DNA from 2 places in the Paraburkholderia jirisanensis genome. Region 2 is predicted to be linked to the other one. Evidence: predicted binding sites of a transcription regulator. Region 2 holds the regulator's gene; the other holds the start of a gene.
What was found. The regulator LexA, encoded in region 2, represses DNA repair genes until DNA is damaged. The targets are predictions, from matches to a motif close to ACTGTATNNNNATACAGT.

Region 1 (16,188 bases), on a different contig from region 2:
CGCCGCACGCGTGGCGCAATCAGATGCGCCTGCAACGTTCGCTCGGGCCATTGCGCGCGGGCGTGCCGGTCACGGACGTCGCGGCGGCGAGCGGCTTCACCGATCAAAGCCATTTCACGCGGCACTTTCGCCGTATGTTCGGCGTGCCGCCAGGACGGTGGCAGGGTAACTAGACGGGCATCGCGCCGGCGGGACATGGCAAGGTCGAGCCAGGCCATGCGTTCACACACAGCGATTGCGACAGCGGCGGCGCATGACCTGCATCGATCGGGTGCATCGCGTGCATCGGCTGCGGCTGCGGCTGCGGCTGCGGCCACATCGCATCGCCGCAACGCGCTCCCAGCAGCAAGAACGTACAAGCGCCGCCGGCCCCGTCGCGCTACGCTCCTCATTCAGAGGAGAACAGCGTGTCCCATCCCAACCGTCTTCGTGAATTCACCTCCGGCGCGCGCGATACGATCCCGATGCTGGTCGGCGCCGCACCGTTCGGCGTGATCTTCGGCACCCTTGTCGCGTCCGGCCCGCTGCATCTGTGGCACGGCCAGTTGATGTCGCTGCTCGTGTTCGCCGGCTCCGCGCAGTTCATCGCGCTCGGCCTGATCGCAGGCCATGCGAGCTTCGCGGTGATCTGGGCGACGACCTTCGTCGTCAATCTGCGCCACCTGCTGTACAGCGCGACGCTCGCGCCGTACGTCGCGCATCTGCCCGCACGCTGGCGCTGGGCGCTCGGCGGCCTGCTCACCGACGAGGTATTCGCGGTCGCGTGGGCACATTACCGGCTACATCCGCCGGGTGCGATCGGCCCTTACTATTTTCTCGGCTCGGGCCTGTCGATGTATCTGAACTGGCAAGTCTGGACGCTCGCCGGCCTGCTGTTCGGCGCCGCGTTTCCCGGCCTGCAATCGCTCGGGCTCGACTTCGCGATGGTCGCCACCTTCATCGCGATCGTCGTGCCGCAACTCGTCGCGCTGCGCTACGTCGCCGCGGCCGTGACGGCCGGCGCACTGGCGTTCTTCTGGCAGGCGTGGCCTTACAAGCTCGGCCTGCTGGCCGCGGTGTTCGTCGGCGTGGCCGTCGGCGTGATGTTGTCGCGGCCGCAGACACCGCGCCGCACCGCAGCGGGGGTGTCGCGATGAGCAGCGTATTGCTGATTGTCGGCATGGCGCTGATCACCTGGCTGATCCGCGCGACCGTGTTCGTGCTCGGCGAGCGCATCGCGTTTGCGCCGCTGGTGCGCACCGCGCTCGGCTTCGTGCCGGTGACGGTGCTGACCGCGATCATCGTGCCGATGGCGGTGGCGCCGCACGGCGGCGGCGCCGAACTCAGCTGGCGCAACCCGCAACTGGTCGGTGCGCTCGCTGCAGTGGCCGTCAGCGCGCTGACGCGGCGTCCGCTGCTGACGATCGCGGTCGGGCTCGCGGTGTTTTTCGTCTGGCAGGGCGTCGTGCTCAAGTAGCGGATTGCGGTGCTGCGCCGCGTCGCATACCCCTGCCCAGGCAGCAAGCCGCCCGTCAGCTCCCCTCAAGTTTCGCCGCTCGCCGCCGTTAAATCAGTCGAGTCCGTCAGCCTGGCAAGCTTCCGAGCGCCGCGGCTGACCAACCAGGATACGACATGGGGCAAATCACCCTTTTACTGAAAGACGAAACCATCGCGTCGCTGCGCAAGGATTTCGACGCGTTCGTGCGCGTCTCGCTCAAGCTCGATCCGCAGTTCGCGACGCCGTCTTTCGAAGATTTTCTGCGCGCCAAGCTGCTCGACAGCATGGTGCCGCTCACCGAACACGCCGTGCAGCGGATGCTGCAGGGCGGCCAATACGCATGGGCAAAACGTACGCTGGACAAGGAGTTTCCTGACGTCGTCGCGATTTTGATGCGACAGGCATCGGAATTCGGTTTTGGTTTCGCCGCGCGTTCAGAATGGACGCCGGAAGAGCTCGCCAAGCAAAGCCGCGAGTGGGCCACCGCGATCGTCAACGAGGCGCAGGCCGCGCCGAATCTGGTCGATCCGCTCGCCGCGCAGATCAAGTCGGCCGCGCAAGACATCCAGGTGCTCGAGGAAGCGATGCAGACGCCCGCGTGGCGGCTTGCCGAATCGCTGCGCCAGCGCGTGTATGAAGCAAAGGTGGCGTGCGAAACCAGCGTCGGCAGCACCGCGCGCGAAAAGCTCGGCGAATTGCGCGGGCTGTTGCGCCTGGGCATCACGCACGGGTCGTTTCAGAAGCAGGAGGCGCAGCAGATCATGGAGTATCTGCGTTTGCTGAAGCCGGAGATCTTCGTCGAGGAACCGTACGACGTGTTCGCCCGGCTGGCCGCCTGGCTGCGCAACTTCTTTATGCCGCCGCCACCGGCGCGGCCCCCGCAGCAGCGACCGCAGCCGCGCCAGCCGCAGTAGCGGTGCGACCGGCCGCACGGGCGGCGTGCACAGGCTGCAGGCACGCACCGCAAACGCACTGCCCACGCCGTCACGTCATAGGCGCTTGCGGCTCCGTCTGCCGGCTGATACGGCGGACGCAGGGAGCACAAGCACCGCCTGCGTACCGCGTCAGTCCCACATCTTCCTGAGCTTCGCCGCGATCTCGACTTTGGCCTTCGCCGCCGCCGCGCGGCCGGCCTCGCTCGGCGCGGTCGGCTGCGGGACGGGCGGCCATGCGTGGACGTCGAACAGCGGCAGCAGATCTGCCGGAATGAAGCGTGTGCGCGACGCCCACACGTGCCGGTCGCCGAGCTGCGTCTGGTTGTGCACGTAAAAACGCTGCGGCACGACGACGTGCAGGTCTTCTTTGGCACGCGTCATCGCGACGTACAGCAGACGCCGCTCTTCGTCGATCTCTTCGTCGCTGCCCGTGCCGAGATCGGACGGAATGCAACCGTCGACGCCGTTCAGCACGAACACGTTGCGCCACTCCTGCCCTTTCGCCGAGTGGATCGTCGACAGGATCAGATAGTCCTCGTCGAGTAGTGGCACGCCGGATTCGCCGCTGGTCGCGTCGGGCGGATCGAGCGTCAGTTCGGTCAGGAACCGCTCGCGCGACGCATAGGTACCCGCGATGCTTTCCATCTGCATAAGGTCCGCGTGACGCACCAGCGCGTCTTCGTGATTGCGCTCCAGATGCGGCTCGTACCAGCGGCGGATCTGCTCGAATTCGGCCGGCCACGACGACGCGTCGCCGCACAGCGTCGACATCAACGCGACGAACGGCTGCCAGTCTTCCAGCGTGCGCGCGGGCGGTGCGAAACTGGCTAAGGCGTGCGCGGTGCCGTTGATATGTGCCGCCTCCACCTGCAACCCCGCCCGCTCGCCCACCACATCGAGCACACGCGCCGCAGTCGCCGGCCCGACGCCCGGCATCAGCTGCACGACGCGAAAACCCGCGACCCGGTCGCGCGGATTTTCGGCCCAGCGCAGCACCGCGAGCACGTCCTTCACGTGAATCGAATCGAGGAATTTGAGCCCGCCGAACTTGACGAACGGGATGTTGCGCCGGGTCAGCTCGATCTCGAGCGCGGCGCTATGGTGCGCGGCGCGAAACAGCACCGCCTGCGCCTTCAGCCTGACGCCGGCTTCGCGCGCCGCCAGCACCTGTTCGACCACGTAGCGGGCCTGCGTGGCATCGTCGGCGACCGTCACGAGCCGCGGCAACTGCGCGGACGCCTTGTCGGTCCACAGATTCTTCGTATAACGCTCGCTGGCGAGGCCGATCACCGCATTCGACGCGGCGAGAATCGGCTGCGTCGAACGGTAGTTGCGCTCCAGCGCGACCTGCCGCGCCGGCGGATCGAACTGCGCGGGGAAATCGAGGATGTTGCGCACCGTTGCGCCGCGAAACGAGTAGATCGACTGCGCATCGTCGCCGACCACGGTCAAGCCGCGGCCGTCCGGTTTCAGTGCGAGCAGGATCGACGCCTGCAGACGGTTGGTATCCTGGTATTCATCGACCAGCACGTGATCGAAGCGCTCCGACAGTTCGGCGGCAATCGACGGTTCGGCCGCCATATGCGACCAGTACAGCAGCAGATCGTCGTAGTCGAGTACGCCTTGCTTTTGTTTCGCCTCGACGTACGCGGCGAACAGCACGCGCAAGTCGGCCTCCCATTCGCGGCACCATGGGAAGCTGCTGTGCAGCGCGTCGGCGAGTGTCGAGCCCGTGTTCACGACGCGCGAGTAAATCGCAAAGCATGTCGACTTCGACGGAAAGCGCCGCTCCTTGGCCGAAAAGCCGAGCTCATGGCGCACGAGGTTCATCAGGTCCGCCGAGTCTTCGCGATCGTTGATCGTGAACGACGGCGTCAGGCCGATCAGATCCGCATATTCGCGTAACAGCCGTGCACCCACGCTGTGGAACGTGCCCGACCAGACGAGGCCCTGCGCGAGCGAGGCGCGCGCACCGAGCGCCTCGCCGGCGATGCGGGTGACGCGTCGCGTCATTTCCAGCGCGGCGCGACGGGAGAACGTGAGCAGCAGGATGCGGTGCGGGTCGGCGCCCTTCACGACCAGATTCGCGACGCGGTGCGCGAGCGTATTGGTCTTGCCGGAGCCGGCGCCCGCGATCACCAGCAGGGCGCCGGCGGGCTGTGCGAGGTCTGCGGTGCCGTGTTCGACCGCTTCGCGCTGTGCGTCGTTGAGCCTGGCGAGCCAGGCGGCGGCATCAGGCGGAGAAGAAGCGGCGGCGGAAAGCACGGCGGACGGATCGGCGAGAGTGGAGGCGACGCATACTGTATATCCATACAATGTGCGGCGACAAGCGCCCCTTTTTTCGGCAGCCCTGGATGGCAGTTCGCGGCCACAGCGAAACGACCGCAGTTGCGCGGTCGCTTAGTCACGCCAATCGCCCCGATCCCTCAGCCTCATCAATCAGACTGCTTCTTCGCATCCTTCACGCGCGCATCGGCGGCGGCCTTGTCCGCGTCCGACTGCGCTTCAGTCTTTTCCTTATCGGCCTTCGCCTGCGCGACCGCCCCCTTCTTGTCAGCCTTCGCCTGTTCCTTGGCGGCCTTCTTGTCCGCATGCGTGGCCGGATCGGTGGCCGGATCGTGCGTTGTCTGCGCGAACGCGGCGGTGCCGGCGCTACCCGCAATCAAGGCCGCCAGCAGCAGATTGATCGATTTTTTCATCGTGTCCTCCCTTCGTGAATGATTCGTCGCCGGATGCGGGCCACCATCGCCTGTCCTGTCGAACGGGCTCATGTCAGGCCAGCCCGCGCTCCATCAGTGCTTCGTTTCGTCGTCCGGCACATGCGGGCCCTGGCCCGCCTGCGTATCGGCGTTCAACTGGTTCCGTGCGGCCTGCTTGTCCGCCTGGCGGTTCACCTTTGCGTTGTTCACCTGTTCCTTGTATTGCGCCTTCGATGTCTGCTTTGCGCTGCGGTATTCGGCGTTGGCCTGTGCGTCGGCATTACGTTTCTGTACCAACGGATCGGGTGAAGTCGGCGCGGCGAGCGTTTGCTGCGCAGGCGTCGGCGCGGGCATCTGCACGCCTCGCGCGGCAGGCGCGCTGGGCGGCGCGATATGGCCGGCGCCCGGTGCGGGCGTCGGCACGGCGGGCGCCATCTGGCCGTTCTGCGCGGGCGCCGTCGCCGAAGGTGGTTGCATCTGGCCGATCGGCGGCGCAGGCATCACCGGCGCAGAAGTCTGCGCAACAGCCGCCGTAGTGGCCAATGCAGCAAACGAAGTACCGATCAAAAGCGTACGAAGCTGGCTCATGGCAATCCTCTCTGAAAGTTCGTCGGCACGGGCGTGCAAAGCCGCGCCAACTGGCGCGTTACCGCCCTGCCTTTGTCTACCCAATGCAAAAGCGCAGCAGGTTATTCCAATGACCCCGCCCTTCCGAGTGAAGTTCACCGAAATGACCCGCTGTTACTTGCGGTTTCATTTTCTGACAATTGAATAACCTCGCCAGCTGATCGCCCGCGATCCACGCAGCAGGCACGCAGCACACCAGGCGGCATAAGCGGGTCAAGATGGCTTACGCTTTGGCTTATGATGCGAGTCCTTTTCGATTCCTCTACGCCAAGGTCGCAACCGTCATGCCCAATCTCGATTTCACGCTGACCGGCGAATTCGTCGAACTGCACAACCTGCTGAAAATCACCGGTCTCGCGGACAGCGGAGGCTCTGCAAAAGCGCTGGTCGCGTCCGGCGCCGTGACGGTCGACGGCAACGTTGAACTGCGCAAGACGTGCAAGATTCGCGGTGGCCAGGTGATCCTGCTCGGCGACACGCGCATCGCCGTTCACCACGCGTAACGCGCAGCCGGCTGCCCCGCGCAGTGCGCACCGGCCCGGGCCAGCCCGGACGCCATCATCGCTGCAGCGCGCCCGCGCAGCCCCGCACCAAAATCGTGCCGGCTGATCGACAGCTGTCGCGCAACGCAATAAGCTGTTCGTTTTGACAAAAAGATTACGCACGGCACGCACTTGCGCGTGCCGCGCTGCGCCCATGTCCCAAACCGGTCTATCCCGTCCGCTCGCCGGCCACCCGACGCTGTCGCGCCACGCCGCCGACACCGCGCGCCTCGCCGCGCCGCTCGCCATCGCGCAGCTGTCGCAGATGGCGATGAGCGTCACCGACACCGTGCTGCTCGGCTCGCTCGGCCCCGACGCGCTGGCCGCCGGCGGCCTCGGCGCGAACCTGTTCTTCGTGGTGGTCACGCTGCTGCAGGGCGTGCTGACGTCGGTGAGCGTCAGCGTGTCGCACGCGCGCGGCGCGCAGGACGAAGGCCGCGTGCCGCACATTTACTGGACCGGTTTTCTGCTGTCGCTGTTGCTGGCCGTGCCGGCCTTCGCGCTGCTGTCGTTCGCCGCGCCGATCCTGATCGCGTTCGGCGAGCCCACCGTGCTCGCGCAGCACATCGGCGAATACTGCGCGGTGCTGCGCTGGGGCGCGCCGGCCAGCCTGATCGGCGTGGGGCTGATGCGCTCGTTCCTGCCGGCGATCGGCGCGGCAAAGCGGCTGCTGTGGGTATCGGTCGGCAGCGTGGTGATCAACGGCTTTCTGAACTACGGGATGATTCACGGCGCGTACGGTCTGCCGCGGCTCGGCTTTCTCGGCTCCGCCGCGGCCACCACCGTGACGGTGTGGCTGAGTGCGCTCGTCCTGATGATGCTGCTGCATCTGCGTCCGCGTTACCGGCACTTCGTTGCGGCCACGCGACCGAACGTGCCGCTGATGGGCGAGCTGTTCGGCATCGGCTGGCCGGTCGCAATCACCTATGGCGTCGAATCGCTGCTGTTCCTCGCCACCGGCCTGATGGTCGGTCTGCTGGGCGAAGCGCAGCTCGCCGCGCATCAGATCGCGCTGAATATTGCGTCGGTGACGTTCATGGTGCCGCTCGCGATCGGCCAGGCGGCCAACGTGCGGGTCGGCTTCTGGTCGGGCGCCGGCGCGCCGCTCGCGGCACGACATGCGGGCTTCGTCGCGCTCGGGCTCGGCATAGCGTTCATGTCGCTGTCCGGGCTGATGATGGTTACCGTGCCGCAGTGGATCGTCGGGCTTTATCTGCATCTGGACGATCCAGCCAACGCGACCACGGTCCGGCTCGCCAGTTCGCTGCTGCTGGTTGCCGCGCTGTTCCAGATCGTCGACGGCATGCAGACGGTCTGCTCGGGGTGCCTGCGCGGACTCAAGGACACGCGCGTACCGATGCTGGCCGCGACCTTCGGCTATTGGGTGATCGGCTTTCCGACGGGCTACGTGCTGGCATTCCATGCCGGGCTCGGCGCACGCGGGCTGTGGTGGGGGCTGGCAGCGGGCCTTGCAAGCGTCGCGCTGCTGATGACGCTGCGCTTTCACCGCATCAGTTCGCGCAGTATCGCGGCGCAGGCGCGCGCGGCGAGCCACAGCGGCAAGCCATAAACGCAAGCCGCGGCTGCAGCGGCAATCGGGGCGTGCGCGCGGTACTTGCCCGGTTGCTTGCCGGTTGCTTACCGGTTGCATGCCTGTTGCTCGCCCGGTTTCTCGCCCGTCGCAGTCGCCTGATCGACCCACCGCAAACCACCCGCTCCGCGCCGCGGTTAAAATGCACGCCCGGCCGCCGCGCCGCGCGCGTGCGCGTCACGCTATGGCACGCGCCGCCACGGCCCGCACCACGCACGCTGCCGTGCTGCCCGGCGCATCGCGCGATCCCACGATCCCACGATCGACACCCTCCAGACCAACAGGAACGTCCTCCATGCTCGCCCGCGTCACCCGCCTCTTTCCGCTTTGGGCCGTGCTGGTTTCGCTCGGCGCGTATCTGTCGCCCGCCGCGGTCACCGGCATCGCGCCGCACGTCACCGCGCTGTTGACGCTGATCATGCTGTCGATGGGCGTCACGCTTTCGATCGGCGATTTTCAGCGCGTCTTCACGCGTCCCGCGCCGGTGGTCGCCGGCATCGTGCTGCACTATCTCGTGATGCCGCTCGCCGCCTGGCTGATCGCGAAAGCGCTGCGCATGCCGCCCGAGCTGACCGCCGGCATGGTGCTGGTCGGCAGCGTCGCGAGCGGCACCGCGTCGAACGTGATGATCTATCTGGCGCGCGGCGACGTCGCGCTGTCGGTCACGATCAGTGCGCTATCGACATTGGTCGGCGTGTTCGCCACGCCGCTGCTCACGCGGCTGTACGTCGACGCGTCGATCGCCGTCGACGTGCGCGGCATGCTGCTGAGCATCCTGCAGATCGTCGCGCTGCCGATCGTCGTCGGGCTCGCGATCAATCACCTGTGCGGCAAATGGGTGCGGCGCATCGAACCGGTGCTGCCGCTCGTGTCGATGGTGTCGATCCTGCTGATCATCGCCGCGGTGGTGGGCGGCACGCAGAAAAGCATTGCGTCGGTGGGGCTCGTGGTCGGGCTCGGTGTGGTGCTGCATAACGGCATCGGGCTGCTCGGCGGCTATTGGGGCGGCCGTCTGCTCGGCTTCGACGAGACCGTGTGCAGGACGCTCGCGATCGAAGTCGGCATGCAGAACTCCGGTCTTGCGGCGACGCTCGGCAAGCTTTACTTCGCGCCGGTCGCCGCGCTGCCCGGCGCGTTGTTCTCGGTGTGGCACAACCTGTCGGGGTCGCTGCTTGCGGGCTTTTGGGCGGGTCGGCCGCCGCGCACTGCCACGCACGAAGACCGCGCCGCGGCACTCGGCGCGAAGCGCGGCTGAAGCCAGCCGGCCGCAAGTTCCCGGATCGACCGGCGCGGCAACCAGCCAGACACGCCGCGCGGTAGCGCCCGCCACTAGCCCCTGCACGCCGTCAGTCTTACAAGCCCGCTCCCCCAAATCCCCGTAGAATGGCCATCCCAATATAACGCCCGGCATCCTGGCGTTAGTGCGACGACCATCCGGAGGGACCAGCGTGCCGCCGTACGACAGTCATCCCCGCCACACCTCGCAGCATCGAACGTGGCACGCCGCATTTGCTGTTCTGACTGCCGCCCTGTTTCACGCGCCGCGCGCCACACGCAGTGTGCTGACGCGCTTCGCGCTGCTCGTCGCGGTCACCGCCGCGGCAATCGCCGTCACGGGTTGCGCGACCCGGCCGCCGGCCGATGCGTTCGAGCGCCCGGTCACGCACGCGCTGCCGCAAACCGCCGCGACGCCGCTCGCCACCGCCCTCGCCGCGCCCGAACGCGCGCATCCGGACCAGTCCGGCTTTCGCGTGCTGCAAAGCGGCACCGAAGCCCTGCAGATGCGCATCGCGCTGGCGCGCGCCGCGACGAAGACGCTCGACATGCAGTACTACATCGCGAACGAGGACACCACCGGCAAGCTGCTGCTCGGCGCAGCGCTGTACGCGGCGGATCACGGCGTGCGCGTGCGGATGCTGGTCGACGATCTGAATTTCAAGGATCTCGACGACATCATGGCGGCGCTGAACACGCACGACAACATCGAGATCCGCGTGTTCAACCCGTTCGGCAGCGCACAGCGCAGCACCTACGAGCGCACCCAGAATTTCCTCACGAAGATCGGCGCGTTCACGCGCCGCATGCACAACAAGGCGATGATCGCGGACAACCAGATCGCGATCGTCGGCGGCCGCAATCTCGGCGACGAATACTTCAGCGCCAGCGAGACACTGCAGTTCCGCGATATCGACGTGCTCGCGGCCGGTCCGGTCACCGGCGATATTTCGGCGAGCTTCGACCAGTACTGGAACGACAGCAGCGCGTATCCGCTGCGCGCGCTGAACAAGCAGAAGTTCGATCCGCAGCAACTCGACCAGACGCGCGACGCGCTGCGTCAGCACTGGCGCACCAACGCCGACCCGTACAACGCAAAGCCGCTGAACGCGACCCCGCTCGCGTCGCAGATCGCGCAGGGCGAACTCGGGCTGGTGTGGGCCAACGCCGAATTCAGCGCGGACACGCCGGACAAGGTGCGGCTGCCGCAAGACCAGTATCAGAGCCCACCGCTCGCGCGTATCACCGAACTCGCGCAACACGCGCAGCAGGAGCTGCTGATCGTGTCGCCGTACTTCGTGCCGCATGACGCCGGCGTGAAAACGCTCGGCGCGCTCACGGCACGCGGCGTGAAGGTGAAGGTGCTGACCAACTCGCTCGCCGCCACCGACGCGGTCGCCGTGCAGGCCGGCTACAGCCCGTACCGCGAGCCGCTGTTGCGCGCGGGCGTCGATCTGTACGAATTCAAACCGGTGCAAGGCGACGGCAACAGCGGCCGGGCCGGTGTGTTCGGCTCACGCTCGCGCTCGAGCCTGCACGCCAAGACACTGGTCTTCGACCGCAAGACGCTGGTGATCGGCTCGATGAATCTCGATCCGCGCTCCGCGCATCTGAACACCGAACTCGCGCTGGTGATCCACAGCCCGCAACTGGCGGATCAGGTCGCGCAGATTTTCGACCGCGTCACCGGGCCCGGCGCGAGCTACCACGTGACGCTCGCGCCGCCCGGCCCGAAGCTGAGCCGCGGGCCGGCCAATGTGCAGTCGAACCTGATGTGGACCGACGTCGAAAACGACGTCGTCACGACCTACACCGTTGACCCGAACGCCGGTTTCTACCGGAACGCGCTGACAGGTTTATTCTTGCTTCTGCCAGTCGACGATCAGCTTTGACGGTGCGTCCGCCGCGCCGTCTTCATTCACCCAATTCAGCCAAAGCGGAGTGAACACCATGACCGAAGATGTACGGATGGAACGCGACACGTTCGGCGAGATCGCCGTGCCGAACGCTCGTCTGTGGGGCGCGCAGACCCAGCGCTCGCTGCAGAACTTCAAGATCTCGACGGAGAAGCAGTCGCCCGAACTGATCAACGCACTGGCGGTGATCAAGCGCGCCGCCGCCGAAGTGAACCAGGGCCTCGGCGTGCTCGACGCGAACAAGGCGAAGGCGATCCTGCACGCCGCCGACGAAATCATCGAAGGCAAACATCCGGAAGAGTTTCCGCTCGCGGTCTGGCAAACCGGCTCGGGCACGCAGACCAACATGAACCTGAACGAGGTGATCGCCAACCGTGCGAGCGAGTTGCTCGGCGGCGAACGCGGCGAAGCGCGCCTCGTGCACCCGAACGACGATGTGAACCGCGGCCAGTCGTCCAACGACGTGTTCCCGACCGCGATGCACGTGGCGGCGGCAGTCGGCATCGAAAAGCATCTGGTGCCGGCGCTGAAGACGCTGCGCGACACGCTCGACAGCAAGGCGAAGGCGTTCAACGACATCGTGAAGATCGGCCGCACGCACCTGCAGGATGCGACGCCGCTCACGCTCGGCCAGGAATTCTCCGGTTACGTCGCGCAGCTCGAACAGGGCGTGCGCCATCTCGAAGCGACGCTGCCGCATCTGTATCAGCTGGCGCTCGGCGGCACGGCGGTCGGCACCGGCCTGAACGCGCACCCGAAGTTTGCCGTGCAGGTGGCCGAAGCGATCGGCAAGCTGACCGGCCTGCCGTTCGAAACCGCGCCGAACAAGTTCGAGGTGATGGCCGCAGCCGATGCGCTGGTTTTCGCGCATGGCGCGCTGAAGACGGTCGCCGCGAGCCTGATGAAGATCGCCAACGATATCCGCTGGCTGTCGAGCGGCCCGCGCTGCGGTCTGGGCGAACTGTCGATTCCGGAAAACGAGCCGGGCAGCTCGATCATGCCGGGCAAGGTGAACCCGACACAATCCGAAGCGATGACGATGCTGTGCTGCCAGGTGTTCGGCAACGACGCAGCGGTCAACTTCGGCGGCGCGAGCGGCAACTTCGAACTGAACGTGTTCCGCCCGATGATCGCGCACAACGTGCTGCAATCGATCCGTCTGCTGGCCGACGGCGCGCACAGCTTCAACGACAACTGCGCGGTCGGCATCGAGCCGAACCGCGAGCGTATCGATACGCTGCTCAACGAATCGCTGATGCTGGTCACCGCGCTCAATCCGCACATCGGCTACGACAAGGCCGCGAAGATCGCGAAGAAGGCGCACAAGGAAGGCACGACGCTGAAGGCATCGGCGCTGTCGCTCGGCTATCTGACCGAAGCGCAGTTCGACGAGTGGGTGCGGCCGCACGAGATGGTCGGCAACGCGAAGGGCTAGTCAAGTCGCAAGACGGATGCTGGATCGCTGAAAAAAAGCGCGCCCGGACCTGAACGGTTCGGACGCGCTTTTTTTAGCCTGCTGCCGGCGCGCTCAGACCTTCCCTTGCGCCACTTCTTCCGGCTTCAGCTCGACGATCGCGTCGAGTGCCGCCTTCACATCCATCGCGTATTTGGCCAGACGCTGCTGCTCGTCGGTGACCGGCTCGAACGACGGCACCTGCACCGGATGGCCATTCTCGTTGACGGCCACCATCACGACGAGGCAATCGGTGGTTTGCAGCAGTTCGCCGCCCTTCGGGTCGCCCGCAAACACCGACACGTGGATATGCATGCTGGTGCGGCCGGTCGCCACCACGCGCGCGCGCAGCTCGACCAGGTTACCGACCAGAATCGGCCGGCGAAAGCGGATGTTGCCGACGCTCACCGTCACGCAGTAGCGGCCGGACCAGACCGCGGAACATGCGTAGGCGGTTTCGTCGATCCACTTCATCAGCGCGCCGCCGTGCACCTTGCCGCCAAAATTGACCGAGGTTGGCTCGGCGAGGAAGCGGAAGGTCGTTTCCGAACGCTCCAGCGGTGCGGTGGGTGCGTGGCTCATGTTGACTCCGGCGATCTGCGAATGATTGAAAGGAGGCGATTATACGAGCGTGGCGGCGCGGCGGGCGGGGGACGTCGGATGGTGGGCTGCTCATCGCGCAACCCATGCGTTGCGGCAGCGCGCTCACGCCGAGGCGCACAAGCAGGGCTGGCGGAACAAACCCTGCGCTATTTGCGCACGGACACGCCTTCGTCGATCGTGCCGTACATCGTGATGCTGCCCGAGCCGGCGCCCGGCGAACTCGCGCCGCCTTGCGCGCAAGCGGCGCATGACAGCACGGCAAAAACCGCGAGGGCGGCAAGAATGAGCTTCATCGACTGCACTTCTCGTTCGGGAGATCAGAGTCCGATTCTAGCCTGGCAGCCCACCGTTGCTCCGGATGCGCTGCAATCGCGGCAGGGGAAGCGGACGCATCGCGCGGGGCTGCCTGATCGCCCCTCATCGCGCATTCGACGCTTCACGCCGGACTGAAACGTCGAATGCGATGCTCGCGTTACAGTGCATCTGTCCGCGCTCGAGTGTCACTACAGCTTTCATTGCAGTTGTCACTCCAGCTGGCACCCCGGTTGCCGCCTACTGCGGCATCCATGCCGCCCAAAGGAGCCCCAGATGACCTCCCCGCTTACCGACGAAACCGGCCATTTCCCGGGCCTGAGCCGGCTCGGCGCGCTGCTCGCCGACCCGGGCCGCGCGGCGATGCTGTGGGCGCTGATGGACGGCAGCGCGCGCCCGGCCGGCGAATTGACGCTGATCGCGGGCCTGTCGCCGTCGGCCGCCAGCGCGCACCTCGCGAGGCTGACCGAAGGCGGTCTGCTCGCGCTCGAAGTGCGCGGCCGGCATCGCTATTTCCGCATCGCGTCGGCGGATATCGCCGCGTCGATCGAGGCGCTCGCCAACGTCGCGCAGGCCACCGCGCCGCAGCGGCCTACGCCGCGCGCGGCGCGTACCGTGCCGGTCGAGATGCGCTATGCGCGCACCTGCTACGACCATATGGCCGGCGAACTGGCGGTGCGCGTCTACGAGCGGCTGGTCGGCGACCGCCTGCTGACGCGTACCGGCAGCACCCTCGAGGCCACCTCCGCCGGCACCGAGCGCCTCGCCGGCTGGGGCATCGATGTGGCCGGCCAGCGTGCGCACCGGCGCCGCTTTGCGTGCACCTGCCCCGACTGGAGCGAGCGGCGCCCGCATCTGGGTGGCGCGCTCGGCGCCGCGCTGCTCGATTCGTGGACCTCGCACGGCTGGGTCGAACGGACGACGCGGCCGCGCATCCTGCGCGTGACGCCCGCCGGGCAGCAGTATTTCGACGATTTCCTGATGCAGCGCACGTAATGCGAAGCGAATTCGCAACGCGCGACACGTCTTGTTACAGCGCGGCGGGGATGGCTTACAAATGAGCGGGCCTTGAAACAGGCGGCGCGGGTACAGTGATTTCCACACGGTGCCGATATTGCGTGGGCACCCGACGGAGTCATCAATGAGATCACGAACCCTTACTACGCGCCGTTCATCGCCCGGTTTCAAAGTCGCACGTGCCGGCGCTCCCGCCGGATCGCTCGCCGCCGCAGTCAGCACGGTCGCGATCGCTGCGCTCGCCGCGTTTGCCACGTATCCGGCCTATGCACAGCAAGAAGCGCCTCCGCCACCCGACGTCGCAGACGCAGCCCCCGCACTGCCGCCCGGTTCTTCCACCACCGCGCAGGACGCCGATCCGCCGGGACGCGTGGCGCGTCTGAACTACACGGCGGGCACCGTCACCACGCAACCGGCCGGTGCCGACGACTGGTCATACGCGCAGGTCAACCGCCCGTTGACCACCGGCGACCAGCTGTGGAACGACAAGGGCGCGCGCTCCGAACTGCATATCGGCTCGACAGCAGTCAGGCTCGGTGCGACCACCAGCGTCGACGTGCTCAATCTCGACGACGACAGCACCCAGCTGAAGGTCGCGCAAGGCACGCTGTCGACCCGCGTGCGCGAATTGCCATCCGGTACCGCGTATGAAATCGACACGCCGAATCTCGCGCTCGGTATCGGCGGCCCCGGCGACTATCGCGTCGACGTCGCGCCGGACGGCAGTTCGACCACCGTGACGGTGCGCAGCGGCAGCGCGACCGTGTATGGCGACGGCAATCAGATACCCGTCGCAGCGGGCCAGCAGATCCGCTTCGCCGGCACCAACCTGCAGCAGGTCGCCAGCAACGGCGCGCCCGCGCCCGACAGTCTCGACCAATGGGCCGCGAGCCGCGACGCCGCCGAAGACCGCTCGGTGTCGGCGCGCTATGTATCGCGCGACATGCCCGGCTATCAGGATCTCGACGCGAACGGCGCGTGGCGCGAAGACCCGCAATACGGCGCGGTGTGGACGCCCAACCAGATGCCGGCCGACTGGGCGCCGTATCGCGACGGCCACTGGATCTGGCAGGCGCCGTGGGGCTGGACCTGGGTCGACGATGCGCCGTGGGGCTTCGCGCCGTATCACTATGGACGCTGGGCCTATATCGGCAACGCGTGGGCGTGGGTGCCGGGCGCGGACGTCGCCAGCGCGCCGCCGGTGTATGCGCCGGCGCTGGTCGCGTTCGTCGACGACGGCGGTGGCGCCAGTGGCGGGGTCGACTGGGGCGTGAGCCTTGCGGTCGGCGGCGTCGCGACCGCGGGCCTCGCGTGGTTCGCGCTCGGCCCGGGCGAGCCTTGGCATCCGCACTGGGCGCACGGCTGGAGCCCGCGCTATTACGAGCGCGTGAACCGTCCGGTCTATGGGCACAACTCCGTCACCAACATCCACAACACGTACGTGAACTACCGCGCGCCGCATGCGGTGACCTGCGTACCGGCCACCGCGTTCGTGCATGGACAGCCGGTCAATCGCTTCGCGCAGAAGATCAATCCGCAGCAGTGGCACAACGCGCGCTTCAATGCAGGCGCGCCGGGTATTGCGCCGGTGCGGCAAAGCTTCCGGCCCGGCGTGCGTGAAGCCGCGTACCGGCCGCCGGCAGCGGCGATCGCGCGACCAGTGGTCGCGACGCGCCGGCCCGATGTGCCGGCCGCATGGCACGATCAGCTCGCGCAGCATTTCGCGCAAGGCGGCGGGCGC
Region 2 (16,188 bases):
ATTGTAAGCGATGCGCCGCGGCCGGCAGGCAGCGGGCGCGCCATGTCGCGGTGTCGCGGTGTCGCGGTGTCGCGGTGTCGCGGTGTCGCGGTGTCGCGGTGTCGCCGGGTTGCCGGGTTGCCGGGTTGCCGGGTTGCCGGGTTGCCGGGTTGCCGGATCGCCGCGTCAGCGGAACGGGCCGGCGCCGCGACTCAGTCCACGAGGCCACCCCACACGCCTGCTACGCATCAATCACGCGTCACGCATCTCGCGCAACAGGCTCGCGCAACTGCGCCGCGATATCGGCTTCCTTCAGCTGCGGCGCGAACATCTCGATCAGCTTGTACGCGTACGCGCGCAGAAACGCGCCCTTGCGCAGCCCAACGCGCGTGGTGCTCTCTTCGAACAGATGCTGCGTATCGAGCGCCACCAGTTCGGTATCGCGCTTCGGATCGAACGCCATCGCCGCGACCACGCCCACGCCCATGCCGAGCTCGACATAGGTCTTGATCACGTCCGCATCGATCGCGGTCAGCACCACGTCCGGCATCGCGCCGACCTTCGCGAACGCCTGGTCCACGTGCGAGCGGCCGGTGAATTCCTGCTCATACGTGACGATCGGATACTCGGCAATCTCTTCGAGCGTCACGTTCTCGCGGCCGACCAGCGGATGATCCTTCGGCACCACCACCACGTGATGCCACGAATAGCATGGGAACGTCACGATATCCGGATAGCGGTCGAGCGCTTCAGTCGAAATGCCGATATCCGCTTCACCGTTGATGATCATCTGCGCGATCTGCTGCGGATTGCCCTGGCGCAGCGCGAGATGCACTTTCGGAAACACTTCCGTGAACTGGCGGATCACCTTCGGCAACGCATAGCGCGCCTGCGTGTGGGTGGTCGCGACGACCAGGTGCCCGTTGTCCTGGTCCGCGTACTGGCGTGCGACGCGGCGCAGGTTCTCGGCGTCGAGCAGCATCCGCTCGATCAGCTGATGCACCGCCTTGCCCGGCTCGGTCAGCCCCGTCAAACGCTTGCCGCGGCGGATAAAGATGTCGACGCCGAGTTCGTCCTCAAGATCCTTGATCTGCTTGGACACCCCCGATTGCGACGTGTACAGCACGTTCGCCACTTCGGTCAGGTTCATGTTCTGGCGCACGGCCTCGCGCACGAAGCGCAGCTGCTGGAAATTCATATTTGTCTCCCGCTGTTTATACCGCGCTATTGCGCGGGGAATACCCGCAACGCGCGCGGCACCGCCGTCGCGCCGTCGCCGACCGCGAGGCGCAGTTCGCGCCAGGTTTCGCGATCGAGTTCCGCTTCGAGCAGATGACCGCCCTGCCCCTCGAGTTCGACACGCACCGAGCCGCCCAGCGTGACGACGCGCCGCACGCCGACCTTGATGCCGTCGGTATGGCCGCCGGCCGCCTGCGGATACAGCACCAGATCGTGCGGTCGCACGTAGGCGAACGCCGGTCCTTCGAAAGCCGCTTCGATCGCGATCGGCTGTGCCGCACCTTCAGCAACGAAACCGTTGCGCGCAACACTACCGTGCAACCGGTTGGCGGCGCCGAGAAATTCGTAGACGAACGATGTCTGCGGATGGTCGTACACATCCTGCGGGCTGCCGACCTGTTCGACGTGGCCGCGGTTCATCACGACGATGCGGTCCGCCACTTCGAGCGCTTCTTCCTGGTCATGCGTGACAAACAACGTCGAGATATGCAGATCGTCATGCAGACGCCGCAGCCAGCTGCGCAGCTCCTTGCGCACTTTCGCGTCGAGCGCGCCGAACGGTTCGTCGAGCAGCAGCACCTTGGGTTCGACGGCGAGCGCGCGCGCCAGCGCAATGCGTTGCCGCTGGCCGCCCGACAGCTCCGACGGATAGCGCTGCGCGAGCCAGTCGAGTTGCACCAGCTTCAGCAGCTCATGCACCTTGTCGCGGATCACCGCTTCGGACGGGCGTTCGCGGCGCGGCTTCACGCGCAGGCCGAAGGCGACGTTCTCGAACACGGTCATATGACGGAACAACGCGTAATGCTGGAACACGAAGCCAACCTCGCGCTCGCGCGCGCCGACTTCCGCGACGTCCTGGCCTTGCAGCACGACCTGGCCGGCATCGGCAAATTCGAGGCCGGCGATCACCCGCAGCAGCGTGGTCTTGCCGCAGCCGGACGGCCCGAGCAACGCAACCAGTTCGCCGGCCGGAAAGTCGAGCGACACGTTGTCGAGCGCAGTGAAGTCGCCGAAGCGCTTGTGCAGATTGCGAACGGTGATGCTCATCTGTGACACTCCTTATTGAGGCTGGCCGTCGGCCGGCGCGTGCGCACCAGCGGCGGCGACCGCTGCGGGACCGGCGTATGCGGGCACCGCGGTCGCGGCTCCATCGCGCCCTTGCGCCGACATATGGCGCTCGGCCAGCTGCTTCAGGCCGAGCGTCACCAGCGCGAGCAGCGCCAGCAACGACGCCACCGCGAAGGCCGCCGAGAAGTTGTATTCGTTGTAGAGAATTTCGACGTGCAGCGGCATCGTGTTGGTCTGCCCGCGAATATGACCCGACACCACCGACACCGCGCCGAATTCGCCCATCGCGCGCGCATTGCACAGGATCACGCCGTACAGCAGGCCCCATTTCACGTTCGGCAGCGTCACGCGACGGAAGATCTGCCAGCCCGACGCGCCGAGCACGTGCGCGGCTTCTTCCTCGTCGGTGCCTTGCGCCTGCATCAACGGAATCAGTTCGCGCGCGACGAACGGGAAGGTGACGAAGATCGTCGCGAGCACGATGCCGGGCACCGCGAATACGATCTGCACGTCGTGCGCCTGCAGCCACGGGCCGAACCAGCCCTGCGCGCCGAACATCAGCACGTAGATCAGACCGGAGATCACCGGCGACACCGAGAACGGCAGATCGATCAGCGTGGTCAGCAGCGCCTTGCCGCGGAATTCGAACTTCGCGATACACCACGATGCGACGAGGCCGAACACCAGGTTCAGCGGCACCGCGATGGCCGCGGTTATCAAGGTCAGTTTGATCGCGGACAGTGCGTCCGGGTCGGCGAGCGACTCGAAGTAGAACGCGATGCCCTTCGCAAACGCCTGGTAGAACACCGCGGCGAGCGGCACCACGAGGAACAGCGCGAGAAACACCAGCGCGATGCCGGTCAGGATCCAGCGCACCGCGCGCGGTTCGGTGACCGGGCCGTCGTGGCGCGTAGCGTTGGCGGCTGAGCGCGGCGCGTTTTGCAGCGTGGCGGAATGGTCGGTCATTGCGCGCCTCCCGGCCGGGCCGTGTTCAGCGTTGCTACGGCAGGCGCCGGCGGCGCCGCGCTGCGGCTCGTGCGCCGCTGCAGATACCATTGCAGCGTGTTGATCAGCAGCAGCATCAGGAACGACACGACCAGCATCACGACGGCCAGCGCGGTAGCGCCTGCATAGTCATACTGCTCGAGCTTCGTGATGATCAGCAGCGACGTGATTTCAGACTTCATCGGCACGTTGCCGGCGATGAAGATCACCGAGCCGTATTCGCCGAGCGCACGCGCGAACGCCAGTGCGAAGCCTGTCAACAAGGCCGGAAACACGGCCGGCAGAATCACGCGCCGAAACGTCAGCCAGCGCGATGCACCGAGGCATGCGGCGGCTTCCTCCTGTTCGCGCTCGAACTCTTCGAGCACCGGCTGCACCGTGCGCACCACGAACGGCAGACCGATAAAGGTCAGCGCGACCAGCACGCCAAGCGGCGTGAACGCCACCTTGATGCCGAGCGGCTCGAGAAACTGCCCGATCCAGCCGTTGCCCGCATAGACCGCGGCGAGCGAGATACCGGCCACCGCGGTGGGCAACGCGAACGGCAAGTCGACCACCGCGTCGACCACGCGCTTGAACGGAAACGTGTAGCGCGTCAGCACCCACGCCACCAGAAAGCCGAACACCGCATTGAGCAGCGCGCCGCCGAGCGCTGCGAAAAAGGTCAGCCGGTACGACGCGATCACGCGCGGCGAAGCGACCGCGCGCACGAACTGGCTCCAGTCGAGCGTCGCCGTTTTCAGGAAGGTGGCCGCCAGCGGAATCAGCACCACGAGGCTCAGATAAGCGACCGTGATACCGAGCGTGATGCCGAAGCCGGGCAGCGCGCTCGGTTTGCGGAAGGTCAACGTCGTCATGCTCTAGGCTCTTTTACTCAGGTTGTGCGCAAGGTGCTGCAGGTGCCTTCTTCAGGTGCCTTCATTACGCGAACAAACCGCAAAGCGCGCCTCGCGAGGCGCGCTTTGCGGTGCAATCAGCCGCGCTGGTTATTGCGGCTGGTAAATCGAATCGAATACGCCGCCGTCGGCAAAGTGGGTTTTCTGCGCCTTGGTCCAGCCGCCGAACGTATCGTCGACGGTGTAGAGCTTCAGCTTCGGAAACTTCGACGTCAGCGCGGCCGGCACCTTGTCCGAACGCGGACGGTAGAAGTTCTTCGCTGCGATCTCCTGGCCCTCCTCGCTATACAGGAAGTTCAGATACGCTTCGGCCAGCTTGCGCGTGCCGTGTTTGTCGACCACCTTGTCGACCACCGCGACCGGCGGCTCAGCCAGAATGCTGACCGACGGCACGACGATCTCGAATTTCTCCGGGCCAAACTCCTTCAGCGACAGGAACGCCTCGTTTTCCCACGCGATCAGCACGTCGCCGATATCGCGCTGCACGAAGCTGGTGGTCGCGCCACGTGCGCCCGAATCGAGCACGCCGGCGTTCTTGTAAAGCTTCGCGACGAATTCCTTGGCCTTCTGCTCGTTGCCGCCCGGTTGATGCAGTGCGTACGCCCATGCGGCCAGGTAGTTCCAGCGCGCACCGCCCGAGGTCTTCGGATTCGGCGTGACGATCGACACGCCTGGTTTGGTCAGATCGTCCCAATCCTTGATGTGCTTCGGGTTGCCCTTGCGTACCAGAAATACGATGGTCGACGTGTATGGCGACGCGTTGTCCGGCAGGCGCTTCTGCCAGCCCGGATCGACGAGGCCCTTGTTCGCGAGCGCGTCGATGTCGTAGGCAAGTGCCAGCGTCACCACGTCCGCCTGCAGGCCGTCCAGCACCGAACGCGCCTGCGCGCCCGAGCCGCCGTGCGACTGCTTGAAGGTGATCGACTCGCCGGTCTTCGCCTTCCATTGCTTGCCGAATGCCGCGTTGATGTCCTGGTACAGCTCACGCGTCGGATCGTACGACACGTTCAGAAGGGTCGTATCCGCAGCGTGCGCCGCCGTGCCCAAACTGAGCGCAAGCGCGCCGCCGAACGCCAATCCCGCGAAGAATTTCTTCATGTTTGCTGCGATCCCCGTAGTGTGCTTGACCATTTCTCTTCTCCACCCGCAACAAGTTTGCAGGCGCGGCTTGCTACTTTTGGGCTTGTGCTTTTCGCTTTGCTCTTGCCTGTTCGCCGCGCCAGTCATCGATGGAGGCCAGTCTATCCGGGGCCCTTCATCATTAAAAATAATGTTTCTTCATTTTTTAATACTCAAAAGTGGTAATGACGGCCAGGCGCGGCGTTGACGCATGTAAGGCGCTGTCTTAGCAGCGGTTTTCGCCGTTGCAGCGGCACCCAAACGGACGAACTTCAAGTAACGCTTGAATTGCCGCCGATACTGTATAAAAATACAGCCACCTGTTCATCCATACAGTGGCGCCATGACCAAACTCACCGCACGTCAGCAGCAGGTTTTCGATCTGATCCGCCGCGCCATCGAGCGCAGCGGCTTTCCGCCCACGCGCGCCGAGATCGCTGCCGAACTGGGCTTCAGCTCGGCCAATTCGGCGGAAGAGCATCTGCGCGCGCTGGCCCGTAAAGGCGTGATCGAACTCGCAGCAGGCGCGTCGCGCGGCATCCGTCTGTTGGCCGGTCAGGACGACGCGCCGCATCAGTTCACGCTGCCGCACGCGGGGCTGATGCAGTTGTCGCTGCCGCTGGTGGGCCGTGTCGCGGCAGGTAGCCCGATCCTCGCGCAGGAGCACATCGCGCAAACCTATGCATGCGACCCGGCGCTGTTCTCCAGCAAGCCGGACTACCTGCTGAAGGTGCGCGGGCTGTCGATGCGCGACGCCGGCATTCTCGACGGCGACCTGCTCGCCGTGCAAAAGCGCAGCGAAGCGAAAGACGGCCAGATCATCATCGCGCGGCTGGGCGACGACGTCACCGTCAAGCGCCTGAAGCGCCGCCCGAACGGCGTCGAACTGATCGCCGAGAACCCCGATTACGACAACATTTTCGTCGAGGCCGGCAGCGCGGAATTTGCGCTCGAAGGCATCGCCGTGGGCCTGATCCGGCCTACCGAATTCTGATATCCGAACCTCCCCCGGAGAGATCCATGGAACGCCTTGCCCGTTTGCTGCCCTTTCGCCAGTTCGGCCGTCTGCGTCATTTGCGCAGCCTCGTACCGTGTATGCCGCTTGAGGCGCTACATGCGGCGCGCACGGGTTCGTTGTTCGATAGTGAGGTGAGCGATCAGCTGCCGTCTGATGCGGTGGGCGTCGGTACGCCGGGCGCCACTGCGCCGGGCGTCGGTGCGCCGGGCGCCGCTGCGCTGCCGTCGTCGCTGCCGGCCTTTGCGCGCGTGTCGCTGAAGTCGTCGATCAATGCGCAGCCGGCGCAACGCGCGCCGGTGCGGGTTTATCACGGGCCGTCGCGGCTCATCATGGTCGGCACCGTCGACGCAGTGTGCCGGATGATCGATCGTTGCATCGCCGAGGAAAGCGCGGCGCTGCAAGGCGGCGCCGTTTGAGTTGGCGGGCGCGAGAGCTGCTTGAGGTGGCTGCTTGAGGTGGCTGCTGCGGTAGGTCACGGCGGTAGGTCACGGCGGTCGGTCGCGGTGGTAACCCGCGCAGTCGCCGCCGCGCGCGGCGTAGACTGGCCGCCGCACCCGCAGCGCGGCGAGTGCGCTACATCGCGCCGTCCGCGCCACGGCCCGCGTGGATTCTTCATCCGGTCGGCATAGTGCGGGATCGTTTTTGCGCGCGCGGAGTCTAGTTGATTCCCACGTTCAATCCATGTCCCGCACGATGAAGGTTCGTACCGTCCGCGTTCACTCAAAATATTCGATGCAAGGCCGTTTCACACGGTCGATGGCGATCGCGCTGGTTATTCTGGCGATCGTCGCCGCGCTGGCGTTCGCTTATGCGTCGCCGTACATCGCGCTCGAACGGCTCAAGCGCGCCGCCGATGCGCGCGATGCGCAAACAGTCAATCAATACGTCGATTTTCCCGCGCTGCGCGACAGCCTCAAGCAGCAACTGGTCGGGCTGCTCCAGCGTCGGCTCGAAGGTTCGGGGCACGGCAATCCGCTCGCCGCGATCGGCGCGATGATCGGCGTCGCGGTGATCGGACCGCTGGTCGATGCGTATGCAACGCCAGATGGCGTCGCGGCACTGCTCAACGGCATGCCGCCACGCGGTGAACCGGGAGAACGGCCGCCCGCACCGCCCGATGCGAATTCCAACGTGGATAACGCCGGCGCAGGCACGTCGTCACCCGCACCGTCACCCGCGCAACCCAATGCGCAAGCCCCGGCGAATGCGCCTGACACGCCACCGCAGCCGCCGCAAACCACGGCCGGCTATCGCGGCATCAACGAGTTCGTCGTCACCTACCGGCACGGCGTCGGCGACACGCGCTATGCGGCAATTTTGCGTCGCGAAGGTTTGTTCTCGTGGAAGCTCGCGGCGGTCGATCTGGCCGACTGACGCCCGTTCCCGGCAAATGCACGCCGGCGGCCAGATAGCTCCGGCCGACCCCGCTTACGCAGCCGCCGCCGCCTGCTCGCCCGGCGCCGAGCAGGCCACCAGAATGCTGCACGACACGCGATCGAGCAGCGGCGTGTTGCCCGCCCCCATCCACCAGCGCGACAAGCCCGTGCGGCAGCGATGGCCGACCACCACCAGATCCACCTTCAACTCTTCGGCCAGCGCCGCGATCTCGTCGATCGGATGACCGAACGCGAAGTGCCCCTGGGCACTGACGCCGCGCTCGGTCAGCCAGTCGACGCCTTCCTGCAGGATCTCGCGCGCGGTTTTTTCGAAGCTCCCGCACGCGACGTCGGTCAACAGCCCGGCGCTTTGCGCGATGCTCGAGCGCATGTCGACCACCGACAGCAAATGCGTTTCGGCTTTCAGATCGAGCGCCAGATCCGCGCCGCAGCGCAGTGCCTTGCGCCCTTCGCGCGAGCCGTCGTAGCACAGCAGAATCTTGTTGTAGCTCGCCATCGTGGATCTCCCTCCCGCGTGGATCGCGGTCTCGAAACAATCATGGTGCGCCGCAATTGCGCTTGCAAGGCGTGGAAAACGCTAACTGTCCGCAGCACGCCTGAGCGGCGCTGCCGCACTGCGGGATGACCCTGCCGCGGGCCGCGGACGCATGGTTGCGCTCGCCGGCACGGTGCGCCGATAGCCTAGAATAGGCTGCCCTTCACGGGTCTCAGCGCGCTTGCGCACGTTCGCCGGACGGCACCCGCAACGCGACGCGCGGGGCTGTCTGCGCGGCCACACAGTGAGCATGCGGACCGTGTGGCAGCTCACACAGCGCGCCGCGCCCAAGCTTCCTTGCATCCTTATCGAGCCATCGCCGATTTATGACCGAAGCCGCCATCGAATTTCATCGTGTCAAAAAGCACTACGGCGGCAAGGCGGTAGTCGACGATCTGTCGTTCGACGTGCGCCCCGGCGAATGTTTCGGACTGCTCGGCCCGAATGGCGCCGGCAAGACCACCACGCTGCGCATGCTGCTCGGTATTGCCGCGCCCGATGCCGGCTCGATCCGTCTGTGCGGCGAACCGATACCGGCGCGCGCGCGTCATGCCCGCACGCGCGTCGGCGTGGTGCCGCAGTTCGACAATCTCGATCCGGACTTCACCGTGCGCGAGAACCTGCTGGTATTCGGCCGCTATTTCGGTCTGTCGACCGGCGATACGCGCGCGCTGGTGCCGTCGCTGCTGGAGTTCGCGCGGCTCGAGCACAAGGCCGATGCGCGGGTCAGCGAACTGTCGGGTGGCATGAAGCGGCGCCTGACGCTGGCGCGCGCGCTGGTCAACGACCCCGACGTGCTGGTAATGGACGAACCCACTACCGGCCTCGATCCGCAGGCACGTCATCTGATCTGGGAGCGCCTGCGCTCGCTGCTGTCGCGCGGCAAGACGATTCTGCTGACCACCCATTTCATGGAAGAAGCCGAACGCCTGTGCGACCGGCTGTGCGTAATCGAAGAAGGACGCAAGATCGCCGAGGGCGCACCGAAGGAGCTGATTGCCGCGGAGATCGGCTGCGATGTGATCGAAGCGTACGGCGCGGATCCGTTCGCGCTGCGCGACGAACTGGCGCCGCTCGCGGTGCGCACCGACATCAGCGGCGAGACGTTGTTCTGCTATGTCAACGACCCGCAACCGGTGCTGGCGCGGCTCAAGCAGCGTAACGATCTGCGCTATCTGCACCGGCCCGCGAACCTCGAAGACGTATTCCTGCGCCTGACCGGCCGGGACATGCAGGAATAGCGGCGGCACGCGCCGCGCGCGGCGCCCGTCAAACACTCACACACCCACCTTCCCCATGGACGCACGCTCCTACGACCCACCCGATCGCCCGATGAAGCCGGCACACGAACGCTTCGCCGCGCTGCCGGCGAATGCCGCGAACTGGTTCGCCGTATGGCGCCGCAACTACCTGGTGTGGCGCAAGCTCGCGCTGGCATCGATGTTCGGCAATCTGGCCGACCCGATGATCTACCTGTTCGGGCTCGGCTTCGGGCTGGGCCTGATGGTCGGACGCGTGGATGGCGTGTCGTATATCGCGTTTCTGGCGGCGGGCACGGTCGCTTCGAGCGTGATGATGTCGGCCAGCTTCGAATCGATGTATTCGGGATTTTCGCGGATGCATGTGCAGCGCACATGGGAAGCGATCATGCACACGCCAATGACGCTCGGCGATATCGTGCTGGGGGAAATTGTCTGGTCGGCCAGCAAGTCGGTGCTGTCCGGTGTTGCGATTCTGCTGGTGGCCGGCGCGCTCGGTTACGCGCAATTTCCGTCGACGCTCGTCGTGTTGCCGGTGATCCTGCTTGCCGGACTTGCGTTCGCGAGCCTCGCGATGATCGTCACGGCACTTGCGCCGTCGTACGACTTTTTCATGTTTTATCAGACGCTCGCGCTCACGCCGATGCTGCTGCTATCGGGCGTGTTCTTCCCGGTGTCGCAGTTGCCGGCCGCCGCGCGCTTCGCGACAGAATTGCTGCCGCTCACGCATGCGGTCGACCTGATCCGGCCGGCAATGCTCGGCCGGCCGATCGACGACGCGGCGCTGCACGTCGCCGTGCTGGTGTTTTACACGATCGTGCCGTTCCTGATTTCGGCGGTGCTGCTGCGGCGCCGGATGATGCGCTGAGCGCCAGCGCGCATCAATCTTCGTCGTCGGACCACGGAATCTCGACGTCGGACACGAACTCGACCGTCGCGAACGGACCGCCTTCCTGGCGTCCCTGCTTGCCGTCGGCGCGATGCCATTCGACGCGGAACACGGTGCCCGGCTGATCCGCCAGCAGACGCACGGTGCGCACTTCGTCGGGATCGGACTCTTCGACCGGGCCGTCGAGCGAGATCAGAAGCGCCTGCGGCCATACGCCGTCAGCCGGATCGTAAATGCGGTCGCCATCCGGAATGGATGTAAAAGCGTCCACGCCGATGGTCGCCGATGCATCGACGATCATCTTGCCCAACGCGCGCAACAGCGCGGTTGCGCGGGCCGAATTGGCCTGGCGGATCGCGAGGTCCCCGCGCGTCAGCGCCTGCTCGAGCTTCGGGTTCGTCTTCTGTTGCGCCATGCGTTTTTCCTGAATTCGTACGTTCTTATGTATGACGGGCCTGCCCTCGGAGGCTCGACCGCCCGCCGCAGCGGGTTGCCGCGGCCTTTTTGGGGTTTGCATCGTACCATCTGCACCCGGCACGGTTGCAATACCCACGGCTGTAATGCCCACTGCTGTAATACCGGCTAACGCACATAGACGTCCGTGCGCGCGCCAGTTCACCCAGTTTAGGATGAGATCGGCCAATGGGAGACCGCTATCTGCCTTGCTTCGGTGCCGCAATGCAGTCCGCATCGACCGTGCCTGCCTGCGCGCGCACCTGCCGCCGTCTAGAAGCCGAGACCTACCGCGAGCAGCCCCGCGACAATACCCAGGCCGACCACCGCAACCGCGACCACGGCCAGCAGGCGCGGCCGGAACGAGCGCGCAAGCATCGCCAGCGACGGCACGCTGATCGGCGGCAGCGTCAGCAGCAGCGCGCCCGCCGGCCCAACGCCCATGCCCAGTGCGAGCATGGCCTGGATGATCGGCACCTCGCCCGCCGTCGGGATCACGAACAGCATGCCGGCCACCGCGAAAGCCACGATCCAGCCGATTTCGTTGCCGATCTGCGGGCCGATATGCGGAAACAGCCACGCACGCGCCGCGCCGAGCAGCAGGATCAGCACCAGATATTCGGGCACGAGGCGCACCACCATGCGCGCGAGAATCGCGAGCCAGCGCGCGAACGCATGGCCCTGCTGCTGTTCGACGACCAGTTGGGCCAGCCGCGCATCGGCCGCCTGCGCTTCGTGCGGCGCGACAAGGCGATTCACCAGATAGCCGAGACCGAACACCATCAGCAGGCCCAACGCGAGCCGCAAACCCACCCACTGCCAGCCGAGCACGAAGCCCATGAAGATCAGCGTGGCCGGATTGAGCACCGAGTTGCCGAGCCAGAACGCGATGGCGCCCCCCGGCGACGCTTCGCGCGCCCGCAGGCCGACCACCACCGGCGCGGCGCAGCAGGTGCACATCATGCCGGGGATCGCCAGCAGGCCGCCTGCCGCGACACTGCCGAAACCCGTCTTGCCGAGCAGCTTCGCCACCCAGTGCGCGGGCAGCAAGGCCTGCACGGCGGAGCCGAGCAGCAGGCCAAGCACCATCGCCTGCCAGATCGCCTTGCCATAGGCGAGCGCGTAGCCGAGCGCAGCCGACAGCGACGGCTGCGGGGCGCTGGTCTCATGCCCCATCAGGATCGAAGAACCGATCGAATGGGTCGACGCCGCGGTGAACGCGCGGTTGTAGTACGGGAACCACTTCACATAGAAAAGGCCTGCAACGGCAAGCAGCAGAAAGACCATCCATCCTGCGGCAGGATTGGCTTGGCGCGTGGTGTTCATTTTTGATTATTCCGGTTGTCGTTGATTGCTGTTTTATAGGTGTCGATGCGGCTGGCTGCAACGGTCTGGATGCAATGGCCTGGGCCGCTGCCGCACGTTGCCGCACGTTGCCGGCGCGCAGCGTACGGCGTGCGGCGCGCGCGACCCGCGATGCCCTACACCACCGCGCCGAGCGGCTGCGCGACGCCATCCTTGTCACGCACCGTCAACTGTTCGAGTAGTGCGCGCGCCTGGCTCACGGTATCGGCGGCGGTCGGTCTGAAGGTGAAATGCCCCGCCTCTTCGAGCCGCTTGAAATGCTTGCGGCTGCTGCGCTGATAAGCCGGATCGTAGTGGCGCTCGAGCAATTCGTGCAGCAATTCGCCGCGTGCGTCGTCGTCGATCATTTGCTGCCAGCGCAGCACCTGCGCATGGCTATGCAGCCCCACCAGATGGCCGAGCTGCTGCTTGAATACCGCCGGCTCGTCGAGCAGATGCCCGTAGTCGTCGAGCAAAAACGCCACGCGCTCGTCGAGGGGCGCGCGCACCTCGATGCACGCGCCGCGGTGAAAGCGCTCGAGCAGCGCATCAGGCAACGCGATCGCGCCGATGCGGCGGCTCTCCGATTCGATAAACACCGGCCGCGCCGGATCCAGTTGCGCGAGCGCGCCGACCAGCGCGGTATCGAACGCCTTCTGCGACGGCTGCGGCTGCCCCGGCCATGCGCCAAGCAGCGAACCGCGATGACGCGCGAGACCTTCGAGATCGAGCACCTGCGCGCCCGCCTCGCGCAGCGCGTGTAGCAGGCGTGTCTTGCCGGTGCCGGTATGACCGACCAGCACGATGTAATCGAAACTGCCGGGTCGTTCAACGAGCGTGTCGACCACCGAGCGCCGGTACGTCTTGTAGCCGCCGTCGAGCTGCCGCGCCTGCCAGCCGATCATGTTGAACAGCGTCGTAACCGAGCCGGAACGCTTGCCGCCGCGCCAGCAATAGACGAGCGGACGCCAGTTGCGCGGCCGCTCGGCGAAGGTCGTATCCAGATGCAGCGCGATGTTGCGCGCGGCCATTGCCGCGCCGACGCGGGTCGCCTCGAACGGCGAGACCTGCTTGTACATCGTGCCTACGATGACGCGCTCTTCGTTGGTCAGCACCGGCGCGTTGATTGCGCCGGGGATGTGATCCTCGGCGTACTCGAGCGGCGTGCGCACATCGATCACTTCATCGAAACGCGACAGCTCATTGAGCGGCGCAAGCAGATTCTTCAATTGGACGACACATAGTGAACTGGGACTTGCGCTCGCCGCCTGCGGCGGGCGCGTGAACATCGAATTATCGCATGCGACGTCGTGGCTGGTTAGGCGCAGCGCGCCAGCATGTCGGCGCGGCGTCCCTGGAACGCCGCGTGCCCCAATACGATGCAAAAACACCGCATCAGCCCGTCGCGTCGTTAGAATGTCGCTCCGATGCCGCGCCATCACGCCTGTCACGGTGTTTTCCAAGGTGCGTTTTTAACCGTCCGGAGCGTAATGCAGATGTCAGATTCGCCACCCGCCGCCGCCCGATCAGGCACTTCGTCGCTGATCGTGATGCTCGTCGCCGCGGCGTACTTCATGGAGAATCTCGACGGCACGATCATCGCCACCGCGCTGCCGCAAATGGCACGCTCATTCAATGTGCATCCGGTCGATCTGAGCATCGGCATCACGTCGTATCTGCTGACGCTCGGCGTGTTCATCCCGATCAGCGGCTGGGCCGCCGACCGCTTCGGCGTACGCAACGTGTTCACCGCGGCGCTCGCGGTGTTCGTCGCGGCGTCGATGGCGTGCGGCATGGCCGACGGACTGGTCAGCTTTACTGCGGCGCGCATCCTGCAAGGCATCGGCGGCGCGATGATGGTGCCGGTCGGGCGGCTCGCGGTGCTGCGCGTCACGCCGAAAGAACAGCTGATGCGCGCCATCGCGATCATCACCTGGCCCGGACTGGCCGCACCGGTGATCGGGCCGCCGCTCGGCGGCTTCATCACCACGTACTCGTCGTGGCGCTGGATCTTCTATCTGAATCTGCCGCTCGGCCTCGTTGCGCTCGTGCTCGCGTGGCGCTTCGTGCGCAACCCGGACGATGCGCCGCAGCGTCCGTTCGATACGCCCGGCTTCGTGTTGTGTGCGCTCGCAGGCACCGTGATCATGTATGCGATGGAACTGCTCGGCCGCGCCGACACACAGTGGCAGCAGGCGCTCGGCTTCCTCGCGCTCGGCTGCGCGGCGGGCGCCGGCGCACTCTGGCATCTGCGCCGCACGCGGCATCCGGTGGTCGATCTGTCGGCGTTGCGCGTGAAGACCTTTGCGGTATCGATGGCCGGAGGTTCGCTGTTTCGCATCTCGATCAGCGCAGTGCCGTTCCTGTTACCGTTGATGTTCCAGGTCGGCTTCGGCATGAACGCGTTCCACTCGGGGCTGCTGACGCTCGCGGTGTTTGCCGGCAATCTGGCGATGAAGGTCGGGTCGACCCAGTTGATGCGGCGCTACGGCTTTCGCACCGTGCTGCTGGTGAATGGCGTGCTGGCCGCGCTGTCGCTCGCGGTGATGAGCCTGCTTACGATCGATACGCCGTACTGGCTGACTGTCGCCGTGCTGTTTGTCAGCGGGCTGGTGCGCTCGCTGCAGTTCGGCGCGTTCAATACGCTGAGCTTCGCCGACGTGCCCAAGCCGCAGATGAGCGGCGCCTCGACGCTGTCGAGCACCATGCAGCAACTGACGATCGGCATGGGCGTGGCGTTGGGCGCGATTGCGCTGCGGGTGGCTGCGTGGCTGCACGGGCACGGCGCGCAAACCGTAACGAGCGCGGATTTCAGCGTGGCGTTTTTGCTGGTGTCGGTGGTCGGGTTTGCGTCGATCATCGATGTGTTCGGACTCGACGCCCGCGCCGGCGCGCATGTCAGCGGCCATTCGGCTTCGCGCACCTAGCGCAGTACGTTATTGACGAAAACTGAAGATGAAAACCGAAGACTTCGAACTGCTCGTCACGCGTGTGATGCCCTTCGGCAAATACAAGGACCGGGTTATCGCCGATCTGCCGGGCCACTATCTGAACTGGTTCGCGCGCGAGGGCTTTCCGCCCGGCGAAATCGGCCGGCTGATCGCGCTGATGCATGAAATCGACCACAACGGCCTGAAGTCGCTGCTCGATCCGCTACGCAGGAAATAATTACGCCGCACCCGAGGGACTTGTCACGTTCACGACATGAAGCCGCCTATAGCGCACACTTTCGTAACGATTTGTCATTTTCGCGGCTTGTAATCCGCCTTTTAAGCAGATACTGTAGTTGCCGCGCTTGATCTCCAAGGAACCTTTTCATGCGCAACCCCGCTCCCGACTTTTAGCGGGGTTTTTTTTGCCTTGAGCAGGGCGCCGCCGCGCAGATCGCGCGATGCGTCGACAGCCGGATCGCGCGTCTACGTTAAAATTGCGGATTCCGTCGTTTGCCCTGCGTTGGGCTTCTTCTTATGTCATCCGCTCAAGCCCCCAGTCCTCGCCGCGTCAGCGTGGCACCGATGATGGACTGGACCGACCGCCATTGCCGCTATTTTCATCGCGCGATCTCGCACCATACGTGGCTGTACACGGAAATGGTCACGACCGGCGCGCTGATCCACGGCGACGTCGCGCGGCATCTCGCCTTCACCGCAACGGAGGCGCCGGTCGCGCTGCAACTGGGCGGCAGCGAGCCCGACGACCTCGCGCGCGCGGCCAGGCTCGGCGAACAGTGGGGCTACGACGAGATCAACCTGAATTGCGGCTGCCCGTCCGAGCGCGTGCAGCGCGGCGCCTTCGGCGCGTGCCTGATGAACGAACCACAACTGGTTGCCGATTGCGTGAAGGCGATGCGCGATGCGGTTGCGTTGCCGGTCACGGTCAAGCATCGGATCGGCGTCGATGCAGTCGAAGAGTATGGGTTCGTGCGCGACTTTGTCGGCACGATTGCCGATGTGGGTTGCGACGTGTTTATCGTGCACGCGCGCAATG

Region 1: ACYVNQ_RS28580 (ATP-dependent helicase) is a predicted target of LexA. The motif match lies at 4,712-4,729, and genes of this name have one in related genera.

The regions. Positions count from the first base shown of each region.
Region 1 covers NZ_BAAGSQ010000029.1:632,675-648,862, reverse strand. The annotation lists gene ACYVNQ_RS28600 (AraC family transcriptional regulator) at 1-173, shown strand, start outside; gene ACYVNQ_RS28595 (AzlC family ABC transporter permease) at 465-1,136, shown strand; gene ACYVNQ_RS28590 (AzlD domain-containing protein) at 1,133-1,456, shown strand; gene ACYVNQ_RS28585 (DUF4088 family protein) at 1,612-2,391, shown strand; gene ACYVNQ_RS28580 (ATP-dependent helicase) at 2,542-4,677, opposite strand; gene ACYVNQ_RS28575 (hypothetical protein) at 4,848-5,111, opposite strand; gene ACYVNQ_RS28570 (hypothetical protein) at 5,205-5,699, opposite strand; gene ACYVNQ_RS28565 (RNA-binding S4 domain-containing protein) at 6,023-6,241, shown strand; gene ACYVNQ_RS28560 (MATE family efflux transporter) at 6,435-7,850, shown strand; gene panS (ketopantoate/pantoate/pantothenate transporter PanS) at 8,167-9,126, shown strand; gene ACYVNQ_RS28550 (phospholipase D-like domain-containing protein) at 9,389-11,038, shown strand; gene fumC (class II fumarate hydratase) at 11,097-12,497, shown strand; gene ACYVNQ_RS28540 (acyl-CoA thioesterase) at 12,591-13,097, opposite strand; gene ACYVNQ_RS28535 (hypothetical protein) at 13,265-13,411, opposite strand; gene ACYVNQ_RS28530 (ArsR/SmtB family transcription factor) at 13,707-14,426, shown strand; gene ACYVNQ_RS28525 (DUF6600 domain-containing protein) at 14,572-16,188, shown strand, end outside.
Region 2 covers NZ_BAAGSQ010000012.1:123,874-140,061, forward strand. The annotation lists gene ACYVNQ_RS07220 (CysB family HTH-type transcriptional regulator) at 239-1,177, opposite strand; gene ACYVNQ_RS07225 (sulfate/molybdate ABC transporter ATP-binding protein) at 1,204-2,265, opposite strand; gene cysW (sulfate ABC transporter permease subunit CysW) at 2,278-3,252, opposite strand; gene cysT (sulfate ABC transporter permease subunit CysT) at 3,249-4,148, opposite strand; gene ACYVNQ_RS07240 (sulfate ABC transporter substrate-binding protein) at 4,278-5,318, opposite strand; gene lexA (transcriptional repressor LexA) at 5,650-6,300, shown strand; gene ACYVNQ_RS07250 (hypothetical protein) at 6,327-6,740, shown strand; gene ACYVNQ_RS07255 (DUF2939 domain-containing protein) at 7,057-7,698, shown strand; gene ACYVNQ_RS07260 (universal stress protein) at 7,753-8,217, opposite strand; gene nodI (nodulation factor ABC transporter ATP-binding protein NodI) at 8,583-9,497, shown strand; gene ACYVNQ_RS07270 (ABC transporter permease) at 9,553-10,383, shown strand; gene ACYVNQ_RS07275 (hypothetical protein) at 10,397-10,819, opposite strand; gene ACYVNQ_RS07280 (permease) at 11,131-12,183, opposite strand; gene mnmH (tRNA 2-selenouridine(34) synthase MnmH) at 12,339-13,430, opposite strand; gene ACYVNQ_RS07290 (MFS transporter) at 13,692-15,128, shown strand; gene ACYVNQ_RS07295 (DUF3820 family protein) at 15,157-15,369, shown strand; gene dusA (tRNA dihydrouridine(20/20a) synthase DusA) at 15,669-16,188, shown strand, end outside.